3 regions of the Litoribrevibacter albus genome follow, and region 1 is predicted to be linked to each of the others. Evidence: predicted binding sites of a transcription regulator. Region 1 holds the regulator's gene; each other region holds the start of a gene.
What was found. Region 1 encodes sigma-54, which starts transcription at its own class of promoters, with help from an activator protein. Its sites were predicted from a motif close to TGGCACNNNNNTTGCTNT; they were not measured.

Region 1 (3,286 bases):
CACATCACCCACATCCGAGATTCATTAGGCATGAGCTTATCCGGTGGTGAACGCAGGCGCGCGGAAATAGCTCGCGCTCTGGCCACTGATCCCAAATTCATCCTTCTCGACGAACCCTTTGCGGGTGTTGATCCAATTTCCGTCAACGACATTCAAGGAATCATCAACCATCTCAAGGGACTTGGTATTGGCGTACTCATCACCGACCACAACGTACGAGAAACCTTAGGGATTTGTGATAAGGCTTATATCGTTGGGGAAGGACACATCATTGCAGAAGGGCAAAGCGAAGACGTCCTGAACAACCAGAAAGTGAAAGACATTTACTTAGGCGAGAATTTTAATATTTAATTAACGGCCTAATTTAGCCAGACAACCAGATACACAAATCAACACTTTCGGGATTATTTTGGTTTATACTTGGTTGCTAGTGGCAAAAAAATTGCTTGTGCGGTTTTCGGTAGATCATCAATAAGTACCAACCGCGCACGCTGAGTGAAAGCATAAGGATACGTTGTAATTTATGAAGACATCGCTTCAGCTCAAAATGGGGCAATCCCTAACTATGACGCCCCAGTTGCAACAGGCAATCAGACTGTTACAACTTTCTACTTTAGACTTACAACAGGAAATTCAACACGCATTGGAAAACAACCCAATGCTGGAAGTGGAAGAAGAGTTTGAACAAGCCTCTGCACCTTCCATTGAAGACCAGATGGCCGAAAAGCCATTGGATAATGATCCGTCGGACAATTCCTCCAATTCAGAATCACATGACTTTTCCAGTGATCTTGACGGTTCCAGTCATGAAGAGTACAGCCAGGACGAATTTAAAACGTCAGCTCACGAAGCCTCGGAAACCGACAGTGAATGGAATAATGACATTCCAGAAGACCTCACCATCGACACCGGCTGGGATGATATTTATCAACACACGCCAACGCAGGCATCGGCGCCGTCAGACGATGACGACTTTGATTTTGAATCCCGGAATTCTGTAACAGAAACGCTACAGGATCACCTTAATTGGCAGTTAAACCTAACGCCAATGACCGACGCCGATAAAATCATCGCTGAAAATATCATCGACGGCATCGACGACGATGGTTATCTTCACACCCCGATTGAAGACATCTGTGAAAGCGCCAACAAAGAATTAAACTTTGCTGAAGACGATGAAAACCGTATTGATACTGAAGAAGTTGAAGCCGTTCTTCACCTAATTCAACGCTTTGACCCGGTAGGCACAGGCGCACGAAGCCTACAAGAATGCTTACAAGTGCAACTTAATCAAATGCCTGCTGACACTCCTTACTTGTCAGAAGCAAAAATTGTTGTCCTTCGCTATCTGGAATTGTTAGGCAATAAAGATTTTGCCGGAATCATGCGAAAAGGCCGCATCAAAGAAGATGTGCTTAAAGAAATTATCAGTTTGATTCAAACTCTTCACCCTCGTCCTGGTGAACAAATCAATCAACAGACGCCGGATTACGTTGTCCCGGATGTGATTGTTCAAAAAGTAAATGGACGTTGGCGAGTTGATCTCAACCCAGAAATCACGCCTAAAATTCGCATCAACCCAAGTTATGCGTCTCTTATTCGACGAGCTGATTCCAGTGCAGACAACACCTTCCTTAAAGATCACATGCAAGAAGCAAAGTGGTTTTTAAAAAGCCTCCAAAGCCGTAACGAAACTCTTCTTAAGGTTGCAACCAAAATCATGGAGCACCAACGAGGGTTCCTGGACTATGGTGATGAAGCAATGAAGCCTTTGGTTCTGCATGATATTGCCGAAGCTGTCGAAATGCATGAATCCACCATTTCCCGTGTGACTACGCAAAAATACATACATACGCCTCGAGGTATTTTTGAGCTTAAATACTTCTTCTCAAGTCATGTAAGTACGTCATCGGGCGGTGAATGTTCCTCGACCGCTATCCGTGCAATTATTAAGAAACTTGTTGCTGCCGAAAACCCTAAAAAACCGCTCAGCGATAACAAAATCGCCACATTGCTGGGTGAGCAAGGGATTAAAGTTGCAAGAAGAACCATTGCCAAGTATCGGGAGGCAATGAACATCCCACCATCGAATGAACGTAAACGATTGGTTTAAAAATAGTTTTGTTCGAGAGAAGCGAATTGATACAGGTCATTGTATTCGATCCATGCTAGGACTATATTAAAGATGAAGGAGGCGCAGACCTCCTCCAGCAATTACAAACGTAGCTGGAATCTTTTGGACCACAGCATACAAATTTAAGGAGTCCTATATGCAAGTGAACATCAGTGGCCACCACCTAGATATTACTACCAACATTCGCGATTATGTCACTTCCAAATTAGACCGACTTGAGCGACACTATGACCAGATAACAAATGTTCAAGTTACACTGAGTATTGAAAAACAAAGACAATTGGCAGAAGCCAAGTTACATGTAACCGGTGGTGAAGTGTTTGCTAACGCTGAGCACGACGATCTTTATGCAGCGATTGACGCACTAACAGATAAACTAGATCGTCAGTTGATTAAACACAAAGAGAAATCTCAGTCTCGCTAACCTAAGTAAACATCGAAACGTTTAAACATGTAGCTTCGTTAAAAGAATTATTGACGAGCAACATTAATGGATTTATCAAGCATACTATCCAAAGAGCGCACCTTACGGTGCGCTTCCTGTCAGAGCAAGAAACGCACAATCGAAGAACTATCCAGTATTCTTTCAGAGCACATCCCCGGTCCTTCAGCGCATGAGATCTTTGATGCCTTAATTGAAAGAGAACGACTGGGCAGTACCGGACTCGGAGACGGCATTGGAATCCCCCATTGCAGACTTCCTTCCTGTGAAAAGCCAACCGGTGTACTTCTCGTTCTTGAAAGCCCTATCGATTTCGACTCTTTAGACAAACAAAAAGTAGATATCATTTTTGCTCTTGTTGTCCCACAAGAGGCAAACGATGATCACCTGGATATTCTGGCGACCATTGCAGGGAAATTCAGTCACCCGGAGTTTCGGGACAAACTGAGAGCCACAAGTTCAAACGAAGAACTGTTTCAAGTAATCACCAGTTGATATCTGACTATACTAATAAATGCCTCATACATCGGAGCACTAAGGAGAACCCATGAAATTAGTATTTGTAAGTGGTCGTTCCGGCTCCGGTAAGAGTTCCGCGCTTCATGCGCTTGAGGACTGCGGTTTTTATTGTGTCGATAACTTACCTGAACCTCTTCTTCTTCACTTACTTGATACGATTTCCGTTTCTCCAGACTTTGAAAAAACAGCGA
Region 2 (3,286 bases), on a different contig from region 1:
ATTTGTCGTAACACCTGGGTTAATTGAAACCACTTTATCTTGTGGGCTCATGTTCTTCTCCAATAGAAAGCTTACTAAGAGATTTTCAGCAAAATTGATGAAATTCCAGCCTTGGAATGACTGATACTAAGGTACTGCATTTATATACAAATGGAGTTTAGTCGTACAATACCTTAAAAATTCAGATTTATGTCACGTTTTTACGTATCTTTACGATAAAAAATTGACGGTTACTCAGAATACGCAAAGCTATTACAATAGCTTGTCAAAGGTGACCCAAAGCCGGCTACATCTGACTTCCTTGTTAAATTTTAGACAAATTGAGACCAATATGACTTCACTATCTCCTGAATTGATCAACAACATCGAGCTTTCTGTAAAACTGGCGTTAGCGGAAGACATCGGAGAAGGAGACATTACCGCTCAACTCATCCCGGAAGATCGTCAAGGGTATGCAAAAGTCATTACCCGTGAAGATGGCATTTTATGCGGCCAAGCCTGGGTCAACGAAGTATTCAAACAGTTTGATCCAAAAGTGGAAGTCATCTGGCACAAACAAGACGGCGACCACATTCTTGGCGACTCTTTATTATTTGAACTGAAAGGCTCTGCTCGATCACTTCTTACCGGTGAACGCTGTGCTCTTAACTTCTTACAGACGCTATCTGCCACTGCAACAAAAGCTTATGAATACGCACAACTTGTGGAAGGTACATCGGTAACTTTACTTGATACCCGTAAAACCCTGCCTGGCTTCCGTTTAGCTCAAAAATACGCCGTTAAAATCGGCGGATGTGATAACCACAGAATTGGTCTCTACGATGCGTTCCTGATCAAAGAAAATCACATCGCCGCAGCCGGTGGAATCAAACAAGCCGTGGAAAAAGCCCATCAAATCGCACCTGGAAAACCAGTGGAAGTAGAAGTGGAAACCTTCGAAGAGTTTGATCAAGCACTTGAAGCCGGTGCAGACATCATCATGCTTGATAATTTTAGCAACGCAGATCTCGTCAAAGCGGTTGAAATCAACAAAACGCAACACAATAGTAAGGCAAAACTGGAAGCATCCGGTGGTATAACTAAAGAAACGTTAAGAGCCAAAGCTGAAACCGGCGTCGATTACATCTCGATAGGTGCGCTAACGAAAGATGTTAAGGCGCTGGATCTATCGATGCGGTTTGTGGAGTTGTAATCCACCCTAACCCTTCTTGTCACAAGGTGACACTTTGCGTCACCTTAAAATAAACCTCCACAAAAGAACCAACACTCAAAAAAGCCATAACAACATGATTTTTAACAATTTTAAAGTTTTGGCACAATCAGAGCTTTAGTCCAGATATCCAAAACGGACAAAACTCTCAATCATTTCCTATGAGGAAAAAAAAATGACTAAGAATCAAGCACAAGCTGGTTTCACTCTAATTGAATTAATGATCGTAGTTGCGATCATCGGTATCCTAGCAGCAGTAGCAATCCCTGCTTATAAAGACTATGTATCTACCGCAGAAGGTGGTGCAGGTATGAAAGGCGTAAATGGCTTCGTACAAAAAGCCCAGACTTGTATTCAAACAGGTTTTGGCTGTACAGAACTTGGCACTGAAATTACAAACACCACTGAAACCACTCTCGAGTCAGGTACCGTCGCCAAAGATACCGCGTTTAAAGTTTCTTGGGACACAGGCGTTTGTAAAGTATTTGCCAACCTAACCAACTTAGGTGTTGTTAGCTTCTCCGCGTTATCTCAAGATACAGCAGCTGCGTCGGACGCACAGTGTGCAGAAGGTGCAGGTAACGTAGCAATCGGTAGTTAATAGCTCTACTGATTTTACAAGAACAATTGAAAGCCCACTATATGTGGGCTTCTTTTTTTCACAAACGAAGTTAGGAGGTCTTTCCATGAACAGCAAATCAAATAATGGTTTCACATTGATAGAGTTAATGATCGTGGTAGCTATCATTGGGATCTTGGCTTCAGTTGCAATTCCAGCATACAAGCAATATGTTGCAAATTCTCATGCAGGTGCAGCAATGAAAGGAATTAATAGTATCTCAGGGACAGCTCAGACATGCATTCAAACAGGTATAGGCTGTGACGATCTAAATACTTTGATCACAAATACTGTAGACCTAGTAGAAACAGCCAATGGAGGAACCATAGCAAAAGATGCCCCTGCAACACTTGAATGGACCGATGGACCTTGTAAAGTAAGCGCAATTCTTACTCTAAGTGGGGGGGTATCTTATCAAGCTATTTCAATTGATACGAATGGAGCATCCACTGAACAATGTCGAGACGGAGCAGGCACATCCAGCTAACGGTGAAAAGCTTGAAAGGAATTCACCCATATTCTTGGATAAATTTTTTGCCACTCCTCCATAGGCAGATAAGAAGAAGTAATAATAAAACAACAAAATATTACCAAGCCAATCAATAATAGCCGCCATAGCAATTTCAGCTGGATAGTTTTTTCCGATCTAATTCTAACAGCCAAAACCAAGACAAAAGCCAATTGAGAAAATGGCATAACAAAGACCCCACTTAGAAATGAGTATCCTATCGCAGCCCAAATAGCAACAAAATTTAATATTTGAGAATGACTTAATATTTTCTCCTTTATTCTTACTAACTCAGACCATAACAAAAAACCGCCCCAACAAATAAACACTCCAAAAATCAAAACACCATGCTCATACAATAACTGCATAAGAAAGTTATGAGGATGGGCATTTCCAACAGGCTTCCCTTCTGCATACGCATAGCTCATTGGTCCATAACCAAGTAATAAAGCGTCATAAAATTCATTTAAAACAAAAGTCCACATTTCAATGCGACCAGAACTTGAAGTTCGAAAAGTTCCAATGGACTCTCCGGTAAAAAACCAAGGCAAAGCCACAATAAAAAACAACCAAAGTCCTATACCAATTAATAATGTCTTTAAGATCAAACAGAACATGTTACTTCTGAGTTTTTTCTCAACCTGAAACAACACAATACAAAACGACAAAACCAAACAAAGTAAAGCACCTCTAGCCTCAGTCTGAAACAACACCATCCAATGAAAGGCAATAAAAAATATACTAATTCGACTATATCCTTTGAGATTTTTAAGAGCTATAGGCAAGAATAAAAAAGGCATCAAGATAACTTGTATCTGATTTAAAAAACGAGCATTAATAAATCCAGATATCAGATGATGAATATTTGGTTTGTTACCATCTATCAGATTAAATAGTAGATTTAAGAAAAACTGGACAAAAAGAAACAAAGAAAATACTAAAACCAACC
Region 3 (3,286 bases), on a different contig from region 1:
CGTTCCAGATTCACCGTTAATTAGTACAGTGATATTGGATTGAGATAAACGACCAATCGCGCGAAACACTTCCTGCATTGCAGGTGCTTCACCAATGATTTCAGTGCTGGCCTCTTCTACTGATTTCAGTTCTTCTTCTTTTTGCTCTTGGGCGTGAGTGAGTGCACGCTTAACCAAGGTGACGGCATCGTCAATATCAAACGGTTTAGGAAGATATTCAAACGCACCACGTTGGTAAGATTTCACCGCACTGTCTAAATCAGAGTGGGCTGTCATGATGATGACAGGAATTTCAGGGTGCTCTGATTGGATCTGGTCTAATAGATCTAAGCCATCGATGCCCGGCATACGGATATCACTGATGATCACTTCAGGTTGGCTGTACTGGAGTTTCTTTAAGATCTCATCCCCGGATTCAAAACTGCTGGTGGGCACATTGGCTTGAGACAGGGCCTTCTCCAATACCCAACGAATTGAACGGTCGTCGTCGACGATCCAGACATTATTCGTTTTGTTCATGATGATAACTCCAAAGGTAGATAAATAGTGAATGCTGTTTTACCAGGCTCACTCTTACATTCGATCAGTCCTTCGTGTTGAGTAATGATGGACTGAGAAATGGAGAGCCCTAAACCAGTGCCTTCTGCTCGGCCACTGATCATGGGGTAGAAAATGTTTTCGAGAATGTCTTCGGGAATGCCCGGACCGTTATCAATAATATCCAACTGACACACCAAACGATGACGCTGTGCACCAATGGTGAACTGGCGCAGTGCTCGTGTTTTAAAACAGATAGATGGAGAGTCGATGTGGTTTTCTTGTAATGCCTGCATGGCATTTCGGCTGATGTTCAGAATGGCTTGTATAAGCTGGGACGGGTCTGCTAAAAACTCCGGAATACTGGGGTCGTAGTCCCGAATGAGTTTAACCGAGCCTTTTGTTTCCACTTCTATCAAAGTACAGACTCGTTCTATGATCTCGTGGATATTGGTCTCGATTCGCTCTGGCAACTTTCTGGGGCCGAGCATTTTGTCGACCAGATTTCTTAACCGGTCGGTTTCTTCAATGATGACATTAGTGAACTCGGCCAATTGTGGGTCGTTTAATTCACGTTCCAGCAATTGGGCTGCACCACGAATTCCCCCGAGCGGGTTCTTCACCTCGTGTGCAAGGCCACGAACAAGCACTTGAGTGGTAGCTTGTTTCGCCATAATTTCTTCTTCGCGCGAGATTCGAATCAAGCGATCTCTCGGTTGAAGCTCCATAATCAGGAACGTCTGGCTGTGAAGCTCAGTGATCGGAGTAACGATGTAATCGAGTGTGATTGGTTCCCGAGTTGGGAGGTGTAGAGTGGTTTCACGCTTGGTGAATGGGTGTCCGCGTTTAACGGCGAGTTCCAGCAGTTCTAAGTTATCTTCATCTTCGAGGAAGAGACTACTGATGTGCACGTTATCCATGCGATTTGCACTCACCTGCAACAACATCTCTGCTGCTGGGTTCATATAGCTGATCGTCAGATCGGCCGTCAGTTCCAGAACAGAGGTATTCAGGTTGTCGAGTATTCGTTTATATGACGATTGATTTTCCATAATAGTGCACAGTAATTACCAATACTAAGCAAAAGCAAGAAGCAAGCCAGCTTCTGTGATTGCTTTTAGGCCCTATAAATAACAAGTCTGGTGCGCTTTTACTGGTATGGGAGCCAATAACTTGTTCGTGTATATGTTTATTTTAGGGCGATAATAATCATTGTGCACTAAAATGGTGCTATTAAGTTTTGTTATGATCGGATTGTCTATTTGGGGGTTTTACGTTTAACGGTTGGGCGATGAATAAATACGGTAATTGAAGGGCTGGTGATTACGTTCTCACCCTGCTTGTCCAGAATTTGAACTGCGATGGAGTGTTCGCCACGATTGATGTTTTGAACATTGAACTGCGTTAGGTTGGTAGGGGCGCCCAGAGCTTTACCATCAATGAGTAGTTGGTATTTGTCGCCTTTTTTAAGGGCCGGATTTGAGCTTACTGCTACGGTGAAACTGCCTGCGCTGCCTTGTATGTTGGCTTCATGTTCAGGGGAGTCAATGGTAACGCTGCTGTATCGCGAGGTGGCGTTGACCTGAGCTTTTTCACTCTCGATCGTGGTTTCTTGGGGTTGGTTGTAGCTTGGTGCTTTGTAAGGGTGAAGGGGCTCAATATTAAGAACTTCGGCTTCAGGATGGGGCTGGTCTGAATAAACCACAGTCCCGTCTTCGGTAACCCATTTGTAGACTTTGGCGTGCACTGTATTGGTGCACGTTAATGCCAGTGCCAATACTGATGTAAAAATAACGGAATTTTTCATGGCAAATCAACTGTCTACTCAAAAATGGGAAAGGCTATCATCTTATAAAAACTGATTTTAGCATAGCAAATAAAAAGCCTCCCAGTGGGAGGCTTTTTTAGCTCAATCTATCGTAAGGACAGATTAAACAGAGTAGTACATGTCAAACTCAATTGGGTGAGTAGTCATGTTCAAACGCTCAACGTCTTGTTTCTTAAGCTCAATGTACGCATCGATCATGTCATCGGAGAATACACCGCCTTCTTTCAAGAAGTCGCGATCTTCGCTAAGAGCTGTAAGTGCTTGCTCGAAGCTTTCAGCAACAGTAGGAATAGCTGCTGCTTCTTCTGCTGGAAGATCGTACAAGTCTTTATCCGCTGGGTCACCAGGGTGGATCTTGTTCTTAACACCGTCAAGGCCAGCCATAAGCATAGCTGCGAATGCCAAGTATGGGTTAGCGGTTGGATCAGGGAAGCGAGCTTCAATACGCTTACCTTTTGGAGATGCAACATATGGAATACGGATAGAAGCAGAACGGTTACGCGCTGAGTAAGCTAGCATAACTGGAGCTTCGAAACCTGGAACAAGACGCTTGTAAGAGTTAGTAGAAGCGTTAGTGAAAGCGTTAAGTGCGCGAGCGTGCTTGATAATACCACCGATGTAGTAAAGAGCAGTTTCGCTTAGGCCTGCATACGCGTCACCAGCGAATTGGTTTTCGCCGTCTTTCCAGAAAGATTGGTGAACGTGCATACCAGAACCGTTATCACCTACTAGTGGCTTAGGCATGAAGGTAGCAGTTTTGCCATACATGTGAGCAACGTTGTGTACGCAGTACTTAAGAATCTGAACTTCGTCAGCTTTCTTAACTAGTGTGTTGAAACGAACACCGATTTCGTTCTGACCAGCAGTCGCAACTTCATGGTGGTGTACTTCAACGTCTTGGCCCATTGCTTCAAGAGCAGC

Region 2: the regulator sigma-54 is predicted to act here: its motif matches at 1,312-1,329, upstream of QQL66_RS19480 (pilin).
Region 3: the regulator sigma-54 is predicted to act here: its motif matches at 1,621-1,638, upstream of glnL (nitrogen regulation protein NR(II)).

Annotation. Positions count from the first base shown of each region.
Region 1 covers NZ_BSNM01000011.1:435,128-438,413, forward strand. Annotated here, with positions in the region: gene lptB (LPS export ABC transporter ATP-binding protein) at 1-351, shown strand, start outside; gene QQL66_RS09030 (RNA polymerase factor sigma-54) at 524-2,113, shown strand; gene hpf (ribosome hibernation-promoting factor, HPF/YfiA family) at 2,271-2,558, shown strand; gene ptsN (PTS IIA-like nitrogen regulatory protein PtsN) at 2,625-3,071, shown strand; gene rapZ (RNase adapter RapZ) at 3,124-3,286, shown strand, end outside.
Region 2 covers NZ_BSNM01000026.1:164,155-167,440, reverse strand. Annotated here, with positions in the region: gene QQL66_RS19490 (DUF1631 domain-containing protein) at 1-51, opposite strand, end outside; gene nadC (carboxylating nicotinate-nucleotide diphosphorylase) at 332-1,192, shown strand; gene QQL66_RS19480 (pilin) at 1,386-1,811, shown strand; gene QQL66_RS19475 (prepilin-type N-terminal cleavage/methylation domain-containing protein) at 1,897-2,316, shown strand; gene QQL66_RS19470 (O-antigen ligase family protein) at 2,313-3,286, opposite strand, start outside.
Region 3 covers NZ_BSNM01000027.1:80,952-84,237, reverse strand. Annotated here, with positions in the region: gene ntrC (nitrogen regulation protein NR(I)) at 1-519, opposite strand, end outside; gene glnL (nitrogen regulation protein NR(II)) at 516-1,589, opposite strand; gene QQL66_RS20100 (DUF4124 domain-containing protein) at 1,796-2,344, opposite strand; gene glnA (glutamate--ammonia ligase) at 2,468-3,286, opposite strand, start outside.